DNA from 4 places in the Hymenobacter latericius genome. Region 2 is predicted to be linked to each of the others. Evidence: riboswitches for the same ligand, from Rfam matches in the RefSeq annotation. Region 2 holds a riboswitch; each other region holds the start of a gene.

Region 1 (5,596 bases), 2.0 Mb from region 2:
TCGGCAATGCCCACGTCGAAAGCGCGGTCGGGCATGGCCTTCATCATGATGTTGAGCGAGCAGCCCGAGGGCATGGCGGGCGTAACGCCCATTACCTTGGGGTTTTGCTCGGCCAGCTCCACCATGGTATGGCCAAATACATCCTGGTACTTGGGCGGCTGAGGCTTATCGGGCACCTTCTTGTAAATCTCGCCGGTAATCTTGTCGAACAAGCCCGGGGCGTGCCACAGCGTCTGGTCTTTTTCGGCCAGGGCGTAGCCTTTGCCCTTCACCGTTACGCAGTGCAGCAGCTTGGGGCCCGGAATGCTCTTCAGGTCGTTCAGCAGGGTAGCCAGATGCTGCACATCGTGGCCATCGACGGGGCCGAAGTAGCGGAACTTCAGCGCCTCAAACAGGTTGCTCTGCTTCAGCAAAGTAGCCTTCATGGCCGACTCCACCTTGCTAGCAATCTGCTGCGGGTTAGGCCCGAACTTCGAAAGCTTCCCCAACACGTTCCACAGCTCGTCGCGCACGCGGTTGTAGGTGCGCGAGGTGGTAATGTCAGTCAGGTATTCTTTGAGCGCGCCCACGTTGGGGTCGATGCTCATGCAGTTATCATTGAGGATAACCAGCAGGTTGGTATTCGTGACGCCGGCGTGGTTCAGGGCCTCGAAAGCCATGCCCGCCGTCATGGCGCCGTCGCCGATTACGGCTATGTGCTGCCGGTCGAACTCCTTCTTGTAGTCAGAAGCCACGGCCATACCCAGGGCCGCGCCGATGCTGGTGGAGCTGTGCCCCACGCCAAAGGCATCGTACTCGCTTTCGGAGCGTTTCGGAAAGCCCGACAGCCCGCCGTACTTACGGTTGGTATGAAACTGCGCGCGGCGCCCCGTCAGAATTTTGTGGCCGTACGCCTGGTGCCCCACGTCCCACACCAACTGGTCGTACGGGGTGTTGAACACGTAGTGCAGCGCCACGGTAAGCTCTACCACACCTAGGGAAGCCCCGAAGTGCCCGCCGTAGATCGAGACCGAATCGATGATAAACTGCCGTAGTTCTTGGCTTAGCTGAACCAGCTGGTCTTCGCGCAACTCTTTAAGGTCGGCAGGCGAGTTGATAGCCGCCAGCAGGGGTCCGGGTTCGACAATCATTGGTTTCGGTTACGGCAACGAGTGGGATGGTAGCGGCTAACCACCGTAGTGGCCAGTTTGTTGCGGCCACCCGTTAAGGTAGGCCGACATTAGCCGGCAAAGTTACGACATTTTCAGCCTGGCGGTTCGTAGCTTAACGTGCTGCCGCGGGGCCGGGGTTCCGGTTGAGGTGCATTGTACCTACATGCTTTGTGTTCCGGCTTTGCCCTCACCGGGGTTAGAATAATTTTAACGACCCCGCCTAGGTCAACTACGTATTTTTGCCTGACCACTACCCGCCTACTTGCATGACCACTCCCCAGCAGGACCGCCAGCTGCTCGAAAAATTATCGCCTTCGCGGATGCTGCTGCCGGTTGCTATTGGCCTCGGGGTAGTGGGCTTTATGTTCTGGCGCAGCTACCGCCCCGGCGACCTGGCCCCCCTGGCCGACGCCCGCCCGTTGTGGCTGCTGGTGGTGCTGGCCGTGCTATTTGTGCGCGATGTAGGCTATATGTACCGCATCCGGCATATTTCGGAGCGGCAGCTGTCGTGGCGGCAGAGCATCGATGTGATTATGATTTGGGAGCTGGCTTCGTGCGTGCTTCCATCGGCCGTGGGCGGTACCACGGTGGCTACGTTTATCATCAACAAAGAGGGCGTGCCCTTAGGTAAGTCGCTGGCCTACGTGATGGCAACAGCCATGCTCGATAACTTGTACTTTGTGGTGGTGGTGCCCTTTGTGCTGCTCCTGGCCGGCGACAGTCTTTACCCCACCGAGGTGCTCGAAAGCGGCTTTATTACCACGCTCAAAGTCGCGTTTTGGCTAAGCTACGTACTCACGTTTCTGTACTCCGGCCTGATGGCGTGGGCGCTACTTATCAACCCCCACGTGGTAAAGCGCCTGATTATGCGCCTGTTTTCGGTACGCGGGCTGCGCCGCTGGCGCCGCCGCGCCTGGCAGCACGGCACCGAGCTGGTGTGGGCCTCGGCGCAGCTGCGCGGCAACGGCTGGGCTTACTGGAGCCGCGCGGCCCTCTCCACGGCATTCGTCTGGACGGCCCGCTACCTCGTTATCGGCTGCCTGATTGCGGCTTTTGTGCCGGTAAGCTGGGCTACGTTTGGCGTCATCTTCGCCCGCAACCTGGTGTACAAAGTAGTGCTGCTGGTGGCTATTACGCCGGGCGGCGCGGGCTTTGCCGAGGGTGCCTTCCCGTTCTTCTTCCGCAGCTTCGCCGGCTCGGCAACCATGACGAATTTCATCCTGCTGCTCTACCGCATTGCTACCTATTACCTGTACCTCGTGCTGGGCTCCATCTTCCTGCCGCGCTGGGTCGGCCGGGTGTTTGGCAAAAAGGTGGCACACGAGGTCATGGCTTCCTGATTGGCAACCAATACCTAGGCAACAAACAATAAGCCCCGCGGCGTAACTGCCGCGGGGCTTATTGTTTTATCAGCAAGTGAGGCTGTTGAGCTATTACTCAGCTTCTAGCTGCAGCTCAGCCCCGTCGGCGCTGCGCAGCGTCAGGCGGTCGTCGGTAAGCGTTGCCACATCGAAGGTATTGGCCACGTTTCCGTTGTCGGGCGTCATGGTAATCTTCTTGTTGGCCTGATCGAAGGTGTACTTGCCGTTGATCGACTGCGTGGGCGAGGTCATGACGTACTGGCCATTGCCGAAGAAGCGGATTTCCTCCTGCTTTTGCTCGGAGGTCTGCTTCACTTTGTCGCCGGTAGCGTCTTCTTCGCGGCGGGTTTTCCACACTTTGCTATCGGTGCCGTAGAGCATGTTTTGCCCTTCTACCTTGCCTTCTTTGCTGCCGCAGGCATACATAACGAGGGTCATCAGCAGCAGGAGCGTGCCTAGGTAGTGGAGCGGTGTGTTAAATGCGCGTGTCATAAATGGGTGTCTGGAATGGGGATGGAACAGGGTTCGGCAACTGCGGCGCGGCCGAGTTGGCAAGCGCTGCGCCGTTACTTACGCACCCCCGCTGCAAAGGGTTAAGCGCGCAACTATCTGCTACCTAGCCCGTACACTTTAGCCGAGCCAATGGGTTGCTACCCAGCACCTGTTGCTCGCATCCGCACCCACTTACAAAGACCACACAACCATGGGACTGTTCGATTTCCTCAGCGATAAGGGCGAGAAAAAGCCCGTACAACCTACCCAACCCCAAAAGCCGGCCGGCGGCGCTACCGATTTCTTCGGCAACCAAGCGCAACCGCAGGCAGCCCAACCCGCCGCCGCCCAAGGCGAAACCTACACCGTAGTAAGCGGCGACTCGCTTTCGAAGATTGCCAAAAAGCACTACGGCGACGCCTCCAAGTGGCACCAGATTTACGATGCTAATAAGTCGACGATTGGCAGCAACCCCGACCATATTGAGGTAGGCCAGGTGCTGAAACTGCCCAAGATGTAGGCCTTATTTCTGCTTGATATTGCAACGCCTAGGTCCGACCCCTAGGCGTTTTTTTGTGTAAAATCACTGCCACACCTTATTAATAATCATCTTATAACCAATATTTTACTTCGAACCAAAGCGCAATTGGTTACATCTGACTTCTCGTCCTGAAAAAACTTTTCGCCAGATTTGCGTTTAATGCAACCGGTACTACCTTTGTGCCAGCCCGGCTTACGGCCCGGCGTTTTTTGAAGCATGGTTTATTCCGAAGCGGCGAGAGAACAGGCTCGATGACCCGCTGGCAACCACCAGCAACGCACAAGCTGGCAGGTGCCAAGTCCTGCCCCTACGAGGGGACAAATAAATAGCGTGCTATGGATACCTACCCGCACCCCTACAACACTCCTTCGCAGTTCCGCGCTACCGCGGCGCCCGCTACAACTATGCTTGTAGCCGCTCGCCCCGCTACCGCGACGATGATGCAGCCGCAGGCTATGCGCGCTGCCGAAACGGCGTGTTGTTGCTGTTGTTGGTAGTTGGCCCCGCGGGCGCTTAAAGCCTGCCCCTACCCTTCCCATTTCACATTCTGGCCGCCCGGCTTTTCGGCGGCATGTGGCTTCGCTGCACCCTAGGGTTTCACTTGGGCTGCTGCGGGCCACCACTTCGGCGCACGCGGCTTTGGGCTTGCTGTGGCCGGTTTCCCGCATCGATTTCGCAATCCACAACCCTCTTTCTCAGCATTATCATGTCTCAGCAGAACCTGCACTTCGAAACCCTGCAACTCCACGCCGGCCAGCAACCCGACCCCACCACGGGCGCCCGCGCAGTGCCGCTGTTTCAAACTACATCCTACGTATTCAAGAATGCTGAGCACGGCGCTAACCTGTTTGCGCTAAAGGAGTTCGGCAACATTTACACCCGCCTGATGAACCCTACCACCGACGTGTTTGAGCAGCGCGTGGCGGCGCTCGAAGGCGGCGTGGCAGCGCTGGCAACGGCCTCCGGCCAGGCGGCGCAGTTTATTGCCCTGAACAACATCCTGCAGGCCGGCGACAACTTCGTGTCGACTTCGTTTCTGTACGGGGGCACGTACAATCAATTCAAGGTGGCGTTCAAGCGCCTGGGTATTGAGGTGCGCTTTGCCGACGGCGACAACCCCGAGAGCTTCGAGCGGCTGATCGACGAGAACACCAAGGCGCTGTACCTCGAAACCATCGGCAACCCGGGCTTCAACATTCCGGATTTTGAAGCCATTGCGGCCATTGCCAACAAGCACGACATTCCGCTGATTGTGGATAACACCTTCGGCGCGGGTGGTTACCTGTTCCGCCCCCTGGAGCACGGCGCGCACATTGTAGTAGAATCGGCTACGAAATGGATTGGCGGCCACGGCACCTCCATCGGCGGCGTAATCGTGGATGGCGGCAAGTACGACTTCGGCAACGGCAAATTTCCGCAGTTTACCGAGCCAAGCGAAGGCTACCACGGCCTGGTATTCAATGATGTGTTCGGCAAAAACGGCCCCTTCGGCAACATTGCTTTCATCATCCGGGCCCGGGTAGAAGGCCTGCGCGACTTCGGCCCCTCGCAGAGCCCCTTCAACGCCTGGCAGCTGCTTATCGGCCTCGAAACGCTGAGCCTGCGCGTAGACCGCACCGTGGAAAACGCCCAGAAAATTGCCGAGTGGCTGGAGCAGCACCCGCAGGTAGAGGCCGTGAACTACCCCGGCCTCAAGAGCAGCCCCTACCACCAGCTGGCCACCAAATACCTGAAGCGCGGCTTCGGCGGTGTGCTCACCTTCGCTATTAAAGGCTCGAAGGAAACGGCCACGCAGTTTATCGACAACCTGCAGCTCATCAGCCACCTGGCCAACGTGGGCGACGCCAAAACGCTCATCATTCAGCCTTCGGCCACCACGCACCAGCAGCTTTCCGACGAGGAGCAGCGCGCCGCTGGCGTAACGCCCACGCTGCTGCGCCTGTCGCTGGGCCTGGAGCACATCGACGACATCAAGGCCGATTTGCAGCGCGCTTTTGACGCAGTGCAGAACGCGGCGCCGCTGAGCAACACCGAGGATAACGCTATCCTAC
Region 2 (5,596 bases):
GGCGGCTTGCTTGGCCAGCAGCGCCGGCGAGTGGAAGGTAGGCCGCACGGCCACCATCAGCTCGAGCTTTTTGGTAACGGCCGCCAGCGCGGCCGCCGTGCTCCAGGCATCGAGCGAAGGGGCTTCTTCGCCTTTGATGTCGTTCAGGTTCAGCTCGGCGATAAGCGACAGGTCGTAACCGAGCTCCTCCGAGCGTTGGGCCAGCGTTTTCACGTAGTCCCAGTCGGCGCGCATGTTTTCATCCTCAACATTGCGCAGCCACCCGCCAAAAACGGGCATCCAATATCCGTAACGCATGGTTTCTTGTCTTGTAAGAACGTCATGCTGAGCCCCGCCGAAGCATCTCTACGGATAGTAATCTACTATCTGGCGAAGCGGTAGAGATGCTTCGACAAGCTCAGCATGACGGGCTGGTTTAGTTAGTGGCGAGGCTCAGGGCCAGCTCGGCAGTGGCGGCGGCCAGTTCTTGCTCCAGGTAGTCGACAAACAGCGCGTAGGGGTCGAAGCCGACCACGTTCACGGCATCGGCCACGAAGTTGGACAGCGCGTTGATGTCGTAGAACAGCACCTCGCCGGTGCGGTCGTCGACGAGGTATTCGATGCCGCCCACGTCGATTTTGGCCGCGGCTACCAGGCGCTCCACGGCCTCGATTACCTCGGCCGGCGGCGTGGTGGCTTCTACCTGAATGCCTTTCTTGGGGGCTTGGGTAAGGCAGAACTCGCCTTCCGCTGCGGGCTCGTCGGGAATCTGGCAGATTTCGGCCGGGCACAGGTTGAAGCTGGTGCCGGTGGTGTACACCTTCATGGCGTACAGGAACTTGCCGTTCAGCGTCTCGACGCGAGTGATGTGGCCGCCGCGCGGGGCCACAAACTCCTGCACCAACGCAGTCTGGTCGATGCCTAGGTCAATCTGGCCGTTATCAACGGCGGCTTGCAGGCCTTCGGGCGTATCGAAGCGCACGATGCCCGCGCCGCTGCCGCCGATGTTCACCTTTACTACCAGCGGGAAGCTCAGCTCCTTGGCCGCGTCCGGAATGCGTGACACGTGGTTTACCACCCGCGACTTCGGAAATTTCAGGCCCAAACCGGCCAGCAAATCGAGCTGCCGGGCTTTGTTGGTTTCGATGCCCGAGGCCACCGTGCCGTTGATAACCCGAACACCCAGGCGCTCCAGATGCGTAAGGAAACCGGCCGTGTGAAAGATGCCCTGGCCGTGGCCGCGCAAGTACGCCGAAGAGCTCATGCGGTTGATTACCAATGCGTACGGGCTTTCCGACTCCGAAGGGTCGAAGAGGTGGTGCGCGGCATCAATCTTCTCGTAGGGCAGGCCACGGCGGTCGAGCTCGGCGAAGAGCGGCTTAAACCATTCGGGGTGCTCGTAATAAATTCCTATGGGCTTGGGGTATTGTGCCATGTTTAGCAGAAATAATGACGATGTAAGCGGAAGGGAAAAGCAGCCGCAAAAGCGCTGCTGAGCTGATTGTCGGTTGGAAAGTGCAGCTGCAACTGCCCCAGGTGCTGCAGAGCAGGGCAGCCGAGGGCAGCACGCGCCCACGCTGCCGAAAAGCCGGAGCCGCAGCAGAAAATGGAAAACAGGGAAGGAGGCAGTTGCCGGCCGAATTCACAAGCCACCAAGTGCTTGGAAATCAAGCGCTGAACTGAGCCGATGGCAATGCCAGCGCAAATCGGGCTGGCATTGCGACGCACCAAGCCCTAGGTGCCCAGGCACCTAGCAGCCATGCAGCAGCAAGGGGAGGGGGTGTGGGTTGGGCTCAACAACAACAGGCCGCAACTGCCATGCCCATACAGCAACGCTGCGCCTGGCGCAGGTTGGGGGCGGTGGTAGCAGAGCGAAAAGCGGCGGTGCGGGTAGTTGAAGCCACGGCTACTTGTTTTTATATGGTCAGGACTTGGCACCGTTCCCGGGAGTTACCCCGCTGGTGGTTGCCGGCGCTTCAGGGAGCCTGTCTCTCCACGCCTCTGTATAAAAACAATCCTTTGGTCGGAAAGAATTGATGCTGCAAAGGTATAGCAGCGTTTGCCGAAAACACAAATATTCTTCGCAACGAACAAGCCCGGCGGTTATGGTTTCGGCAACAAAAAAGCCGCGAAACGGCCGCCAGGGCGGCGCGTTTCGCGGCTGATAAGGCGGCTAAAATGCCTTAGTTGACCGGGAATTCGGCGAACGAGGAGAAGTCGACGAGCTTGCCTTTCTGAATCAGTTTCAGCTCGGTTTGCAGGTTTTTCTGGTTGCTCTTGGTGGTGTATTCGGTGTCGAGCTTGGTGAGGTCGGGCTTGCCGGCATTTACCCAGGCCGTGTACCAGAAGTTGGCCGTGGTTTGGGCGGCGTTGCGCATCTGGCGCTCAATCATGTGGTTGAGGGCCTTGTGGTAGGCGGCCGAGTAGGCGGGCGTGTGCACCCAGCTGTTGAACACGTTTTTCTTTACCTGGCCGTCGGCGTTCAGCACGTACAGCGCTTCTTTGGGCGTTTCGCCGGCCAGCTTTTTCTCAATGGTCAGCATCGAGTCGATGGCGGCGTGGCTCTGGGCCACAATGCGCCACGATTCGGCCACGGGGTCCTGAATCAGCTTGGGCTCCGCAAGCTTGAAGTTGTAGTTCCGGCCAAACTGCTCGGGCAGCTGCGACTCGTAGAACGCATGAATACCACGCTGCCCGGTGCGCTGGCCGTCGTGGTTGGAGGAGGTGTGCAAGGGCTGGTGCGCATCGCCGAGGTAGTGGCCCAGGTCGGCGGCCAGAAACAGGATTTCGTCCTTGCGCTGGTTTTTCATGGCCGTGGTCAGCTTGGCCAGCATATCCTGCAGGTACCAGGGCAGGCGGCCGTGCTTGTCCAGCGTTTCGGCGTCGTATTTTTTGTAGGCATCGGCAGCGGCTTGCGGTATCTCCGCTACCGGGCCATACTCTTCCAGATCGATGTAGTGCCGCGGAAACTCGGCTTTGTCGTTGATGCTGTACTTGCGCGAATCGGGGATGACCGATTCCGTCACCACGTAATCGATGTGGTTGTAGAAGAACGTGCGCATGGCCGCGGGCAGGGCCAGCACGGCCGCGCGGTTGATGCGTTGGTGGCCCCAGTTGCCCCAGGCAAACAGCAGCGAGGGAGCGGTAAGCAGCAGAGCCGTAGCCAATACCAAACGGCGGCTGCGGCGGCTAAAGTTGAACATACGTAGCGTAGGCATAAGAAAAAGAAAAGGCAAATATCTGGGCTTGGCAGGCATCGGCCAAATACCGATTTGTGAATCAGGGTTTTGGGTAATCAATTTCCTGACTCTTTGTAGGTTGAAGCCGAAGCAGGCCGTTGCAGCTATGGCCTGCCTGGCCGGCGGCGCTTGCTTTGCACCTAGGGATAAGTCAATTACTGTGGTTTCGCCGGCAATGCCGTGAGCCGGCAATGCCCGTGCGGCCCCGGGCGGCGGCCCAGGCCGTGCACATGCCCGGCGGCGCGGCGGCTGGCATGTTTTGGGGGCGGCAGCGGCGCGGGGCCGCGCTGGTGCGCTTATATTTCTGCGCATTTTGGCGGCCGTAGCACCGCCTGTCACTTCCGAATCTACAAGCCGCGGTATGCGCAACGATCTGGCTCTTATCGACCTGTTGGTCTTTCTCATTTACCTCGTGGGCGTATCGTTGTACGGCTACTACATCTACCGCCAAAAAAAGCGTACCGAATCCGATTCGAAGGACTTTTTCCTGGCCGAAGGCTCCCTGACGTGGTGGGCTATCGGGGCCTCCATGATTGCCTCCAACATTTCGGCCGAGCAGTTCATCGGTATGTCGGGCGGCGGTTTTGTGCAGGGCATTGCCATTGCGGCCTACGAGTGGGTAGCGGCGCTCATCCTGATTTTCGTGGCGGTGTTCTTCATGCCGATTTACCTGCGCGAGAAGATTTACACCATGCCGCAGTTTCTGGAGCAGCGCTACAACGCCACGCTTAGCCTGATTATGAGCGTGTTCTGGCTGTTCCTGTACGTGCTCGTCAACCTCACGGCCATTTTGTACCTAGGGGCGCTGGCCATCAACAACATCGTGGGCGGCGAAAGCTTCCACCTGATACTGCTGGCCCTGGCCCTGTTTGCCTTGTTGCTGACCCTAGGCGGCATGAAGGTGGTGGGCTACACCGACGTGGTGCAGGTAACGGTGCTCATCATCGGCGGCCTGGCCACCACGTACATCGCCCTCACGCTCGTCAGCCAGCAGTTTGGCCTTGGCAACGATGTGCTGGCCGGTTTTTCGGCCATGATGCGCGACGCCGACGACCACTTCCACATGATTTTCGAGAAGCCCGGCCCCGCCGCCTCCACGGCCGAAACGGCGCGTTACCTGGCCCTGCCGGGCCTGGCCATGTACGCCGGCGGGCAGTGGGTGGCCAACCTCAACTACTGGGGCTGCAACCAGTACATTACGCAGCGCGCCCTAGGTGCCGACCTGAACACGGCGCGCACGGGCATCCTGTTCGCGGGCCTGCTCAAGCTCATCATGCCCGTAATCGTGATGCTGCCGGGCATTGCGGCCTACGTGCTGCACAAAAACGGCGGCCTGCAGGCCGAAATGGCTTCCACCGGCGCCTTCAACCCCGACAACGCCTACTCAGCCATTCTCACCTTTCTGCCCAACGGCCTGAAGGGCATGGCGTTGGCCGCCCTCACGGCAGCCATCGTGGCCTCGCTGGCCGGCAAAGCCAACTCCATTTCCACCATCTTCACGCTCGATATCTACAAGCGCTACCTCAACCCCCAGGCCGACGAAAAGCAGCTGGTGTGGGTGGGCCGCCTCACCATTCTGGCCGCCATGCTGCTGGCCGTGTTCCTGACGTGGAAGGACGTGCTCGGCATCAGCGGCGAAGGCGGTTTCACGTTTATTCAGAAGTACACGGGCTTTATCTCGCCGGGCATCGTGGCGGTGTTTGTGCTGGGCATGTTCTGGCGGCGCACCAGTGCCCCGGCCGCGGTAGCGGGTATTCTGGCGGGTTTCCTGCTGTCGGTGCTGTTCAACAACTACGCGCCCACGCTGTTCGGGCCCGAAACGGTGCTCTACTCGGCCTTCCGCAATGCCCAGGGCGCCTACGAAATTCCTTTCCTGGTAAGCATGGGTTGGTCGTTCTTCTTCACGGTGGCGCTCATGGTGGTCATCAGCCTGTTCGGCCCGCGGGTGAACCCCAAAGCTCTGGTACTGAATGCGGCCATGTTCCGGGTGAGCCCGCAAAACACTTTCCTCATTGTACTGATTTTGCTGATGGTATCGGCGCTCTACGTAAAGTTCTGGTAGGCGCTGTAGCGCGGAACGGATTTCCGCGCTACACATGACCAACTACCCCCTCGACATGGAACGGTGGAAGATTTTGAAATCGGAGCTGGTGGTAAACCACCGCTGGTACAAGCTGCGGCGCGACCACGTGGAACTGCCCACCGGCCAGGTGCTCGACGACTACTTCGTGAGCGTGCGGCCCAACGTGGTGCTGGTGTTTCCGCTCACGGCCGATAACCAGGTGGTGCTGGTGCGCCAGTACAAGCACGCCGCCGCCGATGTGTTTATCGAGCTGCCCGGCGGCGTGGTTGATGAAGGCGAAAGTACCCCGCTCGAA
Region 3 (5,596 bases), 1.2 Mb from region 2:
GGTGCTGACGAACCGTTACCTCTGTCATCACCTGGCGTATGGTCTTTCAGCGGATGCCGGCTATTTCGTGGATATAAATCAGGGCGTACTGAGCCGGTGCCGCAGCTGCGGCGCAAACTTTGGGGCCCGTACCTTTGTATGGCATCTGTCGGCACCGCTTTCCTTTGTTACCGGCGGTGTGCGCTACCTCTCTTTTATGCCCTCTACCCCTGCCTCTACCCAAGGCCGCATCGGTGTCCTGCTCGTGAACCTGGGCACCCCCGATTCGCCCCGCACGCCGGATGTACGCCGTTACCTCAACGAGTTCCTGACCGATGCTCGCGTTATCGACATGCCCGCGGCTGTGCGCTACCCGCTGTTTCAGGGCTTGGTGGTGCCGCTGCGCGCGCCCAAGTCGGCCAAAATTTACCAGCAGCTCTGGGATGAGCGCGGCTCCCCGCTGCTCTACCACGGCCTCGATCTGAAAAAGCTGGTGCAGGAAAAGCTCGGCAAAGACTACCTCGTGGCCTTCGGCATGCGCTACCAGAATCCCAGCATCGAATCGGCGCTGGAGGAGCTGCGCGAAGCAGCCGTGGAGCGCATCATCGTGCTGCCGCTGTTTCCGCAGTACGCCGCGGCTAGCACGGGCTCGGTGCAGGAAAAGGTGATGGACATCGTAAGCAAATGGTGGGTGGTGCCCAGCATCAGCTTCATCAGCACCTTCGCCGACGACCCCGGCTTCATTGCCACCTTCGGGGCCCTGGGCAAGGCCGAGATGGAAAAGCACGACTACGACCACGTGGTGTTCAGCTACCACGGCATTCCGGAGCGCCACGTGCTTAAGGGCAGCCACAAAGGCTATTGCAAGCTGGGCACCTGCTGCAACCACTACAATAAAAATAACCGCTACTGCTACCGCGCGCAGTGCTTTGCCACCTCGCGCCTGCTGGCCGAGGCCCTGGGTTTGCGCGACGACCAGTACACCGTGTGCTTCCAGAGCCGCCTGCAAAGCCGCCTGCGCGACCCGTGGCTGCAGCCCTACGCCGACGAGGTCCTGAAGGAGATGCCGGCCAAGGGCTACAAGAACGTGCTGGCCTTCAGCCCCGCCTTCGTGGCCGACTGCCTCGAAACCACCATCGAGGTAGGCGAAGAGTTTAAGGAAATGTTTGAGGAAGCCGGCGGCAACCACTGGCAATTGGTGCCGAGCTGCAATACCCACCCCATTTGGGTTGATGCCGTGGTGGATATGGTGCGCCGGAATTAATCAGCGCCTGCTATTTGAATTGCGCATTAGGGCCGTGCTTGAATTAATTGTTCAAGCACGGCCCTAAGCTTTTTAATACAAACTGGGTTTAGGCGAATTGGTATTGTCAAGACACAAAGCTTTGGGGCCAGCTCAAGAAAAAATTTGCAATTCCAAAATTTGTGTTGCTACCTTTGCTCCATCAATTCTTCCCAGGATTGTTTTTATACAGAGGCGTGGAGAGACAGGCTCCGTGAAGCGCCGGCAACCCTCCGGATCATCCGGAACGGTGCCAATTCCTGACCATATAAAAACAACGTACGCCGTGAACCTCATCATCACACCCCGCGCTACCTCCGCTGCTCTGCAGCCGGGCCTTTTCGGCTCCAACAGCCTGTGCTGTTGTTGCCTGGCTATGCGCCGCGCGTGTTGTTGAGGCTTTTACATCCTCCCCTGCCCGCTTGCCGGAACGCCAACGCCTAGGCTCCTACCGCAGGAGCACGCCCTAGGTCCGTTTGGTTTGGCCGCTTGAGCTCAACTCGCCGCCTACCCCTCCGGCTCCCTTTCTTTTTGTCTTATCAGACCTGGTTTTTCTTCGGAGAAACCGGTCGTAGCCCTGCTGCGCATGTCGACTTTAATCGATGCACAGGTGGCGCAAATTCGTCAGCAATTAATTGGGGCTGATGCGTTGGATACCCTGCGCCTAATTGCCACTGAATTTACCGGTAAAGCCGCTTTTTCTACCTCTTTTGGATTGGAAGATCAGGTAATCGCGCACCTGATTTTTGCCCACGATTTACCCATTGAGGTATTTACCCTCGACACAGGTCGTAATTTTCAGGAAACGTATGCTACCTGGAGCAAAACCGTGCTCAAATACGGCAAAACCATCCGGACCTACTACCCCAACCACGAGCAGGTAGCCGCCCTGGTAGAGCGCCAGGGCCCGAATGGTTTCTACGAAAGCGTGGATGCCCGCAAGGCCTGCTGCAACGTGCGCAAAGTGGAGCCGCTGAGCCGTGCGCTGGCCGGCAAAGAAGCCTGGGTTACGGGCATTCGGGCCGAGCAATCGGCCACCCGCACCGGCATGCAGATAGCCGAGTTCGATGCTACCTACCAGCTGCTGAAGGTGAATCCGCTGCTCGACTGGACCTGGGAGCAGACCTGGGCCTTTATCCGCGAGTACAGCATTCCGCATAACCCCCTGCACCTGCAAGGCTTCGTGAGCATTGGCTGCGCGCCGTGCACCCGGGCCGTGAAGCCCGGCGAAGACTTCCGGGCCGGCCGCTGGTGGTGGGAAGATCAGTCGGCGAAGGAGTGCGGCCTGCACGCCTCACCCCCCGGCCCCCTCTCCGGGGGAGAGGGGGAGCCAATTGGCAGCAACGTCGCTGTGCTTACTACTTAATTGCTGGCGGCATACATCTGTGCCAGTAATGCGCTACCCTGCTCTTTCTACTTCATGCTCCGGATAATGCCTGCTGACATCAGGCTCCCCCTCTCCCCCGGAGAGGGGGCCGGGGGGTGAGGCCCTGCATTCCCCGCACTTCCTATTCCCTAAAAATTCGGCCCTACAGGCCGAACAGGCACCCCCTTGCCTTATGCCAACGCTCCCTCGTTTAGACTACCTCGATCGGCTCGAAGCCGAAGCCATCCACATCCTGCGCGAAGTGGCCGGGCAGTTTCAGCGCCCCGCGCTGCTGTTCTCGGGCGGCAAAGACTCCATCGCGCTGGTGCGCCTTGCCCAAAAGGCCTTCCGGCCTGGCAAGTTTCCGTTCCCGCTCGTGCACATCGACACGGGCCACAACTTCCCGGAAGTACTGGAGTTTCGCGACTCACTGGCTGCCGAACTAGGCGAGCAGCTGATTGTGCGCCGCGTGGAGGACACCATTCAGCAGCGCGGCCTGCGCGAGCCGGGCGGCAAGTTTCCGAGCCGCAACGCCCTGCAGACTTACACGCTACTGGATACCATCGAGGAGTTTGGCTTTGATGCCTGCATCGGCGGCGCCCGCCGCGACGAGGAAAAGGCCCGCGCCAAGGAGCGTATCTTCTCGGTGCGCGACGAGTTCGGCCAGTGGGACCCGCGCCGCCAGCGCCCCGAGCTCTGGAATATCTACAACGGCCAGATTCAGCCCGGCGAAAACGTGCGCGTGTTTCCCATTTCGAACTGGACCGAGCTGGACGTGTGGAACTACATCCAGCGCGAGAACATCCAGCTGCCTAGCATCTACTTCGCCCACGAGCGCCGCTGCGTGGTGCTGCCCTCGGGCCAGCTGCTGGCCGTAACGGAGCACCTCTCACTCGATGCCTCCGACGAGCTGACTACCCGCCAGGTACGCTTCCGCACCGTGGGCGATGCTACCTGCACCGCCGCCGTGGAAAGCGACGCCAGCACCCTTGCGGCCATTATCGAAGACATTCTGCAGGCCAAAGTGAGCGAGCGGGGCGCTACCCGCCTCGACGACCGGATTTCGGAAACCGGCATGGAGGACCGCAAGCGCAACGGCTATTTCTAATCAGGGGTGATGAGGTGACAAGCAACACGTGACCCGGCGAGCAAAGCCGGATTCGTCACCTACCTGTCACCTGTTACCTGTCACTTGTCACCTAGGACACCATGGACTTACTTCGATTCATCACCTGCGGCAGCGTCGACGACGGCAAAAGCACCCTGATTGGCCGCTTGCTCTACGACAGCGACGCCGTGTCGCTCGATGTGCTGGCTGCGCTGGAGGAGCAAAACCGCACTTCCGCCGCCGGTACTGTTGACCTGGCCCTGCTCACCGATGGCCTGCGCGCCGAGCGCGAACAAGGCATTACCATCGACGTGGCGCACAAGTACTTCACCACGCCGCGCCGCAAGTTTATCATCACCGATACGCCCGGCCACGTGCAGTACACCCGCAACATGGTGACGGGCGCTTCGAACGCCGATTTGGCCATTGTGCTGGTGGATGCCCGCCAGGGCGTGGTGGAACAAACGCGCCGCCACACCATTGTATCGGCCCTGCTTGGTATCAAGCGCTTCGTGCTGGCCGTGAACAAGATCGACCTGGTGGGCTACTCCGAGGCCGTGTTCCGCGACATCGTGGCCGATTACGCCGCCGTGGCGGCGCAGCTGGGCATCAAGCACGTTGTGAACATCCCCATCAGCGCCCTGCACGGCGACAACGTGGTGCGCGCGTCGGCCAACCTAGGCTGGTACAAAGGCCCGAACCTGCTGGAGTACCTAGAGACGGTTGCGGTAGCGCCTGATACCACGCACGAAGCCGCTCGCTTTCAGGTGCAGTACGTCATCCGGCCGCAGAGCGCGGAGCTGCCCGACTACCGCGGCTATGCCGGCCGCATCCAGAGCGGGGTGTACCGCCGCGGCCAACAAGTGGTGGTGCTGCCCGCCGGCATCGAGACGACGCTCGAAGCCATTGAAATAAATCAGCAAGAGGTAGAGGTAGCCGTGGCGCCGCAAGGTGTGGTGCTGCGCCTCGCCGACGACGTGGACGTAAGCCGCGGCGACGCCATTGTGCCCGCCGACCAAGCGCCCGAGCCTACTCGCGAACTGGAAGCTACGCTGTGCTGGATGGAAGACCGCCCGCTACGCGCCGGCCGCAAGCTGCTGGTGCAGCACCACGCTGCCAAAACCAAAGCCGTGGTACAAGCCATCCTGGGCAAAACCAACATCCAAAGCTTCGCCCAGGAAGACACCGAGGAAGCCAAGCTGAACGACATCGTGCGCGTCCGGCTGAAAACGGCCGCGCCGCTGGCTGCCGATGCTTACGGCCAGAACCGCACCACTGGCGCCTTCATCCTGCTCGACGAGCAAACCGGCGCCACCCTGGCCGCGGGCCTCATTGAGTAACAGCCTCACCCCCCCGCCCCCTCTCCAAAGGGAGAGGGGGAGCCTCACGTCAGCAACGACTTCGAGAATTCCTGCATCGAACCCGACTCGGGCTTCTACTGCACTCAACTCATTGACCCCATAAACGCCCACGCCACCTAGGCTCCCCCTCTCCCTCGGAGAGGGGGCCGGGGGTGAGGCCCCTCTCACCATGCCCGCTTTCGTTGTTCCACGCCTGACCGTGGTAGGTGCCGGTCCCGGCGACCCAGAGCTGATTACGCTCAAGGGTGCCCGGGTTTTGGCTGAGGCCGATGTCGTGCTCTACGATGCCCTCAGCAATGCCAAGCTGCTCTCCCACGCCCGCCCCGATGCCAAGAAGGTGTACGTGGGCAAGCGCAAAGGCCTGCGCGGCTACCTGCAGCAGGAGATAAACGACCTGATTGTGCTCTACGCCCGGGTGCACGGCCACGTGGTGCGGCTAAAGGGCGGCGACCCGTTCGTGTTTGGCCGCGGCCGCGAGGAAATGCTGTATGCCCAGCGCC
Region 4 (5,596 bases), 1.8 Mb from region 2:
TTACAGCCAAGCCATTCCTGAAATGGCTCGTTGCGCCTGCCCCGGCGCCGTTAAGCGTTAGCCGCGCGAAGGCTGAATGCCCGTTGGGCAGATAAAGTGATTCGTGGCCGGGAAAAGCGAAAGCAGAGTAGCCCTCTAAGCTCCCAGGCCAAAGCAGCCCCATTCAGGCTCAATGACACATTGCAGCAACCAAAAGGCTTTCTACCAGTTAGTTAGCAAGCAGCGTATATCGCCTGAACAATGGCTGCACAAATATATTATATGCATTATATACCATGGCTAAATTCATATTATCATTGATATAATTTTAATAGACAAAACACTATTTACACACCCCGGGCTGTATAACTGAGTTGCTGCATGCCAAGTGGTAGTTGCCTACCGCGCCCGCCATGCAATCGGCCGGAATCAGCCCAAAACCACCTCAACCCCTTGCCAACGCCGACGACCGTTGCCCAGGCCCCGGCAGCACCTGGCTGCCCGGGCACCTAGGCAACAACAGCAAAGCCAAGCTGCTGGGGGCAAGCACAAGCCTTGGCAAAAGCACTGTTTGCATCTGACGCCCCGCGGCCGGCAAACCCTACCCTGAGTTGGGGCGCAGTAGGTGTTGGCTGAGCCTTGCAGCGTGCCGCGCACCTAGGCGCGGGTAACGCGGCTGAACAGCGCCCACACCACCCCGGCCGCTACCACGTGCATCAGGCCCAGTACAGCCACGCCGCTGGCCGGGTTGTGCGGAATGGCCGCCGGGCCCGCCATCGAGAGCAGGCAAATACCCACCGCCACAATAGCAAACCCTTGCAGCGGCCGATCGGCCCACCGGATAAGGGCGGCCAGCACCAAAGCCCCGAGCAGGGCCGGCACCATCGAGGCCAGGGCCACGTGGGCCGGGCCAATGGTGCCGCCGGTAGGCTCGCGCAGATTGGCCGGCAACAGCCCTGTAGCAGTAGCAGCGTAGTAAATGCCCAGGTTTAGGGCTGCAGCAACCAGGCCGGCGAGGGGCGCCGCCCACCACAACGGGTTGGCGCGCAGCCCGGCGCTTGGCACGGGCGCGTGTTGGTGATAAACGGTTTCCATAGCACTCAGCAACACCACTTCTTCTACCAATAATTTACAATTAAATATTTATACTTTCAAATAAACTACACGTATTTGCTGTTGAGGTACGGCGGGGCACTTGCAAAAACTCGTGGCGGCCTCTATCTTCGTGGTGCTTATCCAGAAAGACCGAGGGACTGGGCCCGACGACGTCTTAGCAACCGGCCAATGCGGCAAGGTGCTAACTCCCATCCGAGGCCGGTGCGGCGTTCGGAGAAGATGAGCGGAACCAGAGCCCCTCGCGGCCCCTCGGCTTTCCGGATACGCGCCAGCATCCACCGCAATCCGGAAAGACCATATGCCTACTGTTCCCGCCTCCCCGCTTGCCGAGCTGCTTGCCCGCCGTGTCCTCGTGCTCGATGGTGCCATGGGTACCATGCTGCAGCGCCACCAGCTCACCGAAGACGACTTTCGGGGCGAGCGGTTTCGGGACCACCCCAAGCCCCTGCGCGGCAACAACGACTTACTGTGTCTGACGCGCCCCGACGTGGTGCGCGGCGTGCACGCCGAGTACTTCGCCGCGGGCGCCGACCTGGTAGAAACCAACACCTTCAGCGGCACCACCGTGGCGCAGGCCGACTACGCCCTGGAGCACATTGTGTACGAGCTGAACTTTGAAGCCGCCCGGCTAGCCCGCTCCGCTGCCGACGAGTACAGCACGCCCGAGCGCCCGCGCTTTGTGGCCGGCGCCATTGGCCCCACCAACCGCACGGCCTCGCTCTCGCCCGACGTAAACCGCCCGGGCTTCCGCGCCATCACCTTCGATGAGCTGGCTACGGCGTACCTGGAGCAGATCAAAGGCCTGGTTGATGGCGGCGTGGATGCGCTGCTGATTGAGACCATCTTCGACACGCTGAACGCCAAGGCCGCATTGTTCGCGGCGCAGCGCTTCTTCGATGAGGGCGGCCGCGTGGTGCCCATCATGATTTCGGGCACCATCACCGATGCTTCGGGCCGCACGTTGTCGGGCCAAACGGTGGAGGCGTTCTGGAACTCCATGCGCCACCTGCCCATCCTGAGCATTGGCCTGAACTGCGCCCTAGGTGCCAAGCAGCTGAAGGTGTACCTGCAGGAGCTGAGCCGCCTGGCCGACTGCTACATTTCGGCTTACCCCAACGCCGGCTTGCCCAACGCCTTCGGCGGCTACGACGAATCGGCCCAGGAATTTGCGGCCGTGCTGGAAGAGTACCTGCAGGAAGGCCTCGTAAACGTGGTGGGCGGCTGCTGCGGCACCACGCCCCAGCACATTGCCGAAGCCGCGAAGCTCGTCGACCGCTACCCGCCGCGCCAGCTGCCGGTGCGCCCCCAAGCCACGCGCCTGAGCGGTTTGGAGCCGCTGAATATTCACCCCGAAAGCTTGTTCGTGAACGTGGGCGAGCGGTGCAACGTAACGGGTTCGCGCGCCTTCGCTCGCCTGATTCGCTCGGGGCAGTTTGACGAAGCCGTGGCCGTGGCTCGCGCCCAGGTGGAAGGCGGCGCGCAGGTGCTCGACGTGAACATGGACGAAGGCCTACTCGACTCGGTGGAGGCCATGACCAACTTCCTGAACCTGCTGGCCTCGGAGCCCGATGTAGCCCGCCTGCCCATCATGATCGACTCCTCCAAGTGGGAGGTGCTGGAAGCTGGCCTGAAGTGCACCCAGGGCAAGAGCATCGTCAATTCGATTTCGCTGAAGGAGGGCGAAGAGGTGTTTAAGCACCACGCCCGCCTGGTGCGCGCTTATGGCGCGGCGGTTATCGTAATGGCTTTCGACGAGCAGGGCCAGGCCGATAACTACCAGCGCCGCATCGACATCTGCCAGCGCGCCTACCGCATCCTCACCGAAGAAGTAGGCTTCCCGCCCGAAGACATCATCTTCGACCCGAACATCCTTACCGTAGGCACCGGCATCGAGGAGCACCGCCGCTACGCTATCGACTTTATTGAGGCCGTGCGCTGGATTAAGCAGCACCTGCCCGGCGCCCTCACCAGCGGCGGCGTCAGCAACGTGTCGTTTGCCTTCCGCGGCAACGACCCGGTGCGCGAGGCCATTCACGCCGCGTTCCTGTACCACGCCATCAAGGCCGGTCTGGATATGGGCATCGTGAACCCCGGCCAGCTGACCGTGTACGACGAAGTGCCCAAGGATTTGCTCGAAGCCGTGGAAGACGTGCTGTTCGACCGCCGCGACGATGCCACCGAGCGCCTCGTGCAGCTGGCCGACAAGCTTAGCCATCAGAAAGCTAATAGCCAACAGCTGACAGCTATTAGCCAGGAAGAATGGCGCGGGTGGTCGGTTGAGAAGCGCCTCGAGCACGCCTTGGTAAAAGGCATTACCGACCACATCGAAGCCGATACCGAAGAAGCGCTGAAGCAATTGCAGAAGCCGCTGGCCGTGATTGAAGGCCCGCTGATGGCCGGCATGACGGTAGTGGGCGACCTGTTCGGCGCCGGCAAAATGTTCTTGCCGCAGGTAGTGAAATCGGCCCGCGTGATGAAGCGCGCAGTGGCCTGGCTCGAGCCGCACATGCAGGCCGAGCGCGACGCCGTAGCTGCTGCCGGCGGCACCGAAGCCCGCCAGACAGCCGGCAAAGTACTGCTGGCTACCGTGAAAGGCGACGTGCACGACATCGGCAAAAACATTGTGGGCGTGGTGCTGGCCTGCAACAACTATGAGGTGATTGACCTAGGCGTGATGGTGCCCCTCGAAAAGATCATCGCCGAAGCCGAGCGCACCCAAGCCGACATTGTGGGCTTAAGCGGCCTGATTACGCCTTCGCTCGACGAGATGGTGTACGTGGCGCAGGAAATGGAGAAGCGCGGCCTGCGCGTGCCGTTGCTCATTGGTGGCGCTACCACCTCGCGCCTGCACACGGCCGTGCGCATCGCACCCGCTTACAAAGGGCCCGTTATACACGTAAACGACGCCTCGCGTGCCGTGCCGGTGGCCTCGCAACTGCTAGGCCTAGGTCGGGATGCGTACGCCAACGACGTGGCCCAGGAGTACCTACAGCTGCGCGACGACCACGCCGGTCGCCAGCGTACCAAGGAGTACGTGAGCATTGAGGATGCCCGCGCGCAGAAGTTTCAGGCCGACTGGGCTGCCGCGCCCATCACCAAGCCCAGCTTTCTGGGTGCGCGGGTATTCGAAGATTACCCGCTGCAGGAGCTGGTGCCCTACATCGACTGGACGCCTTTCTTCCACGCTTGGGAGCTGAAAGGCCGCTACCCGCGCATCTTGGAAGATGAGACCCTAGGCGAGGCCGCGCGCAAGCTATTTGCCGATGCCCAAGCCCTGCTCAAGCGCATCATCGATGAAAAGCTGCTTACGGCCCGTGCTACGGTAGGCTTCTGGCCGGTTAATACCGTCGACTCCGACACAATTGAGGTATACACCGACGACACCCGCGAGCAGTTACTGGCCGAAACCTTCACGCTGCGTCAGCAAAGCCTGAAGGCACCGGGCCTGCCGTACTTCGCCTTCTCCGATTTCCTGGCTCCTAAGGACAGCGGCCGCGCCGATTACCTAGGCGGTTTTGCCGTAACGGCGGGCATCGGGCTTGATGAGCTGGTGGCCGAGTTCGAGGCGCAGCACGACGACTACTCGGCCATTCTGGCCAAAGCCCTGGCCGACCGCCTGGCCGAAGCCCTGACCGAGCGCCTGCACGAGCGGGTGCGCCGCGAGCTGTGGGGCTACGCGCCGCAGGAGCACCTCTCCAACGAAGACCTTATCAAGGAAGAGTACCGCGGTATTCGCCCCGCCCCGGGCTACCCCGGCTGCCCCGATCACACCGAGAAGATTACCTTGTTCCACCTGCTCGGCAACGGCCAAACCGGCATCAGCCTCACCGAAAACCTGGCCATGTACCCCACGGCTTCGGTGAGCGGCTTCTACTACGCCCACCCCGATTCGCGCTACTTCGGCCTAGGTCGAATTGGCAAAGATCAGGTAGAAGACCTGGCCCGCCGCAAAGGCATGCCCTCTGCCGAGCTGGAGCGCTGGTTGTCGCCTAACTTGAACTACGATGTGGCCTCACCCCCCGGCCCCCTTCCCTCGCTAGATGCGCGACATGGGGGAGAGGGGGAGCCTAAAGTCAACGTTGTTGCAGTTACAACTGCGCAGTAGTTACAGCTTTTGCGTGGACGCACCAGACCCAAAGCAGGACCGGCTAACCGCTGATCAGAAGCGGTGGCACACTCGGCTGAAGACATTCAGCGGGGAGATGCGGCGTAATCCGACGTCGGCCGAAGACGCTTTGTGGCAAGCATTGCGCAACCGGCAGCTCAACGGAGTAAAGTTTCGGCGGCAGCATGCTATAGGCAACTTTATTGTTGACTTCATCAGTACCGATCATCAGCTCATTATTGAAGTCGATGGCGACATGCACGCCGAGCGCAGCCAAGCCCAGTACGACCTAGGTCGCAGTTACGAGTTAGCCACCGCCGGCTACCGCGTGTTGCGCTTCATCAACGAGCAAGTGCTCAGCACCCTTTCTGCTGTTTTGCAAACCATCCGCGAAGC

Evidence for each region. Region 2 has a riboswitch for S-adenosylmethionine ahead of OIS50_RS02705 (hypothetical protein). Riboswitches for the same ligand answer to the same signal wherever they lie in the genome.
Region 1: another riboswitch for S-adenosylmethionine. It lies ahead of OIS50_RS11940 (O-acetylhomoserine aminocarboxypropyltransferase/cysteine synthase family protein); the one in region 2 lies ahead of OIS50_RS02705 (hypothetical protein).
Region 3: another riboswitch for S-adenosylmethionine. It lies ahead of OIS50_RS16975 (phosphoadenylyl-sulfate reductase); the one in region 2 lies ahead of OIS50_RS02705 (hypothetical protein).
Region 4: another riboswitch for S-adenosylmethionine. It lies ahead of metH (methionine synthase); the one in region 2 lies ahead of OIS50_RS02705 (hypothetical protein).

The regions. Positions count from the first base shown of each region.
Region 1 covers NZ_CP110136.1:2,675,159-2,680,754, forward strand. The annotation lists gene dxs (1-deoxy-D-xylulose-5-phosphate synthase) at 1-1,130, opposite strand, end outside; gene OIS50_RS11925 (lysylphosphatidylglycerol synthase transmembrane domain-containing protein) at 1,418-2,491, shown strand; gene OIS50_RS11930 (hypothetical protein) at 2,585-3,004, opposite strand; gene OIS50_RS11935 (LysM peptidoglycan-binding domain-containing protein) at 3,216-3,524, shown strand; SAM riboswitch class I at 3,764-3,873, shown strand; gene OIS50_RS11940 (O-acetylhomoserine aminocarboxypropyltransferase/cysteine synthase family protein) at 4,252-5,596, shown strand, end outside.
Region 2 covers NZ_CP110136.1:655,546-661,141, forward strand. The annotation lists gene OIS50_RS02695 (LLM class flavin-dependent oxidoreductase) at 1-297, opposite strand, end outside; gene OIS50_RS02700 (ATP-grasp domain-containing protein) at 416-1,414, opposite strand; gene OIS50_RS02705 (hypothetical protein) at 1,417-1,707, opposite strand; SAM riboswitch class I at 1,893-1,991, opposite strand; gene OIS50_RS02710 (zinc dependent phospholipase C family protein) at 2,163-3,197, opposite strand; gene OIS50_RS02715 (sodium:solute symporter family transporter) at 3,580-5,280, shown strand; gene OIS50_RS02720 (NUDIX hydrolase) at 5,315-5,596, shown strand, end outside.
Region 3 covers NZ_CP110136.1:3,824,140-3,829,735, reverse strand. The annotation lists gene hemH (ferrochelatase) at 197-1,243, shown strand; SAM riboswitch class I at 1,444-1,536, shown strand; gene OIS50_RS16975 (phosphoadenylyl-sulfate reductase) at 1,848-2,627, shown strand; gene cysD (sulfate adenylyltransferase subunit CysD) at 2,821-3,735, shown strand; gene OIS50_RS16965 (sulfate adenylyltransferase subunit 1) at 3,837-5,075, shown strand; gene cobA (uroporphyrinogen-III C-methyltransferase) at 5,266-5,596, shown strand, end outside.
Region 4 covers NZ_CP110136.1:3,190,134-3,195,729, forward strand. The annotation lists gene OIS50_RS14145 (DUF6069 family protein) at 637-1,074, opposite strand; SAM riboswitch class I at 1,209-1,321, shown strand; gene metH (methionine synthase) at 1,394-5,200, shown strand; gene OIS50_RS14155 (endonuclease domain-containing protein) at 5,298-5,596, shown strand, end outside.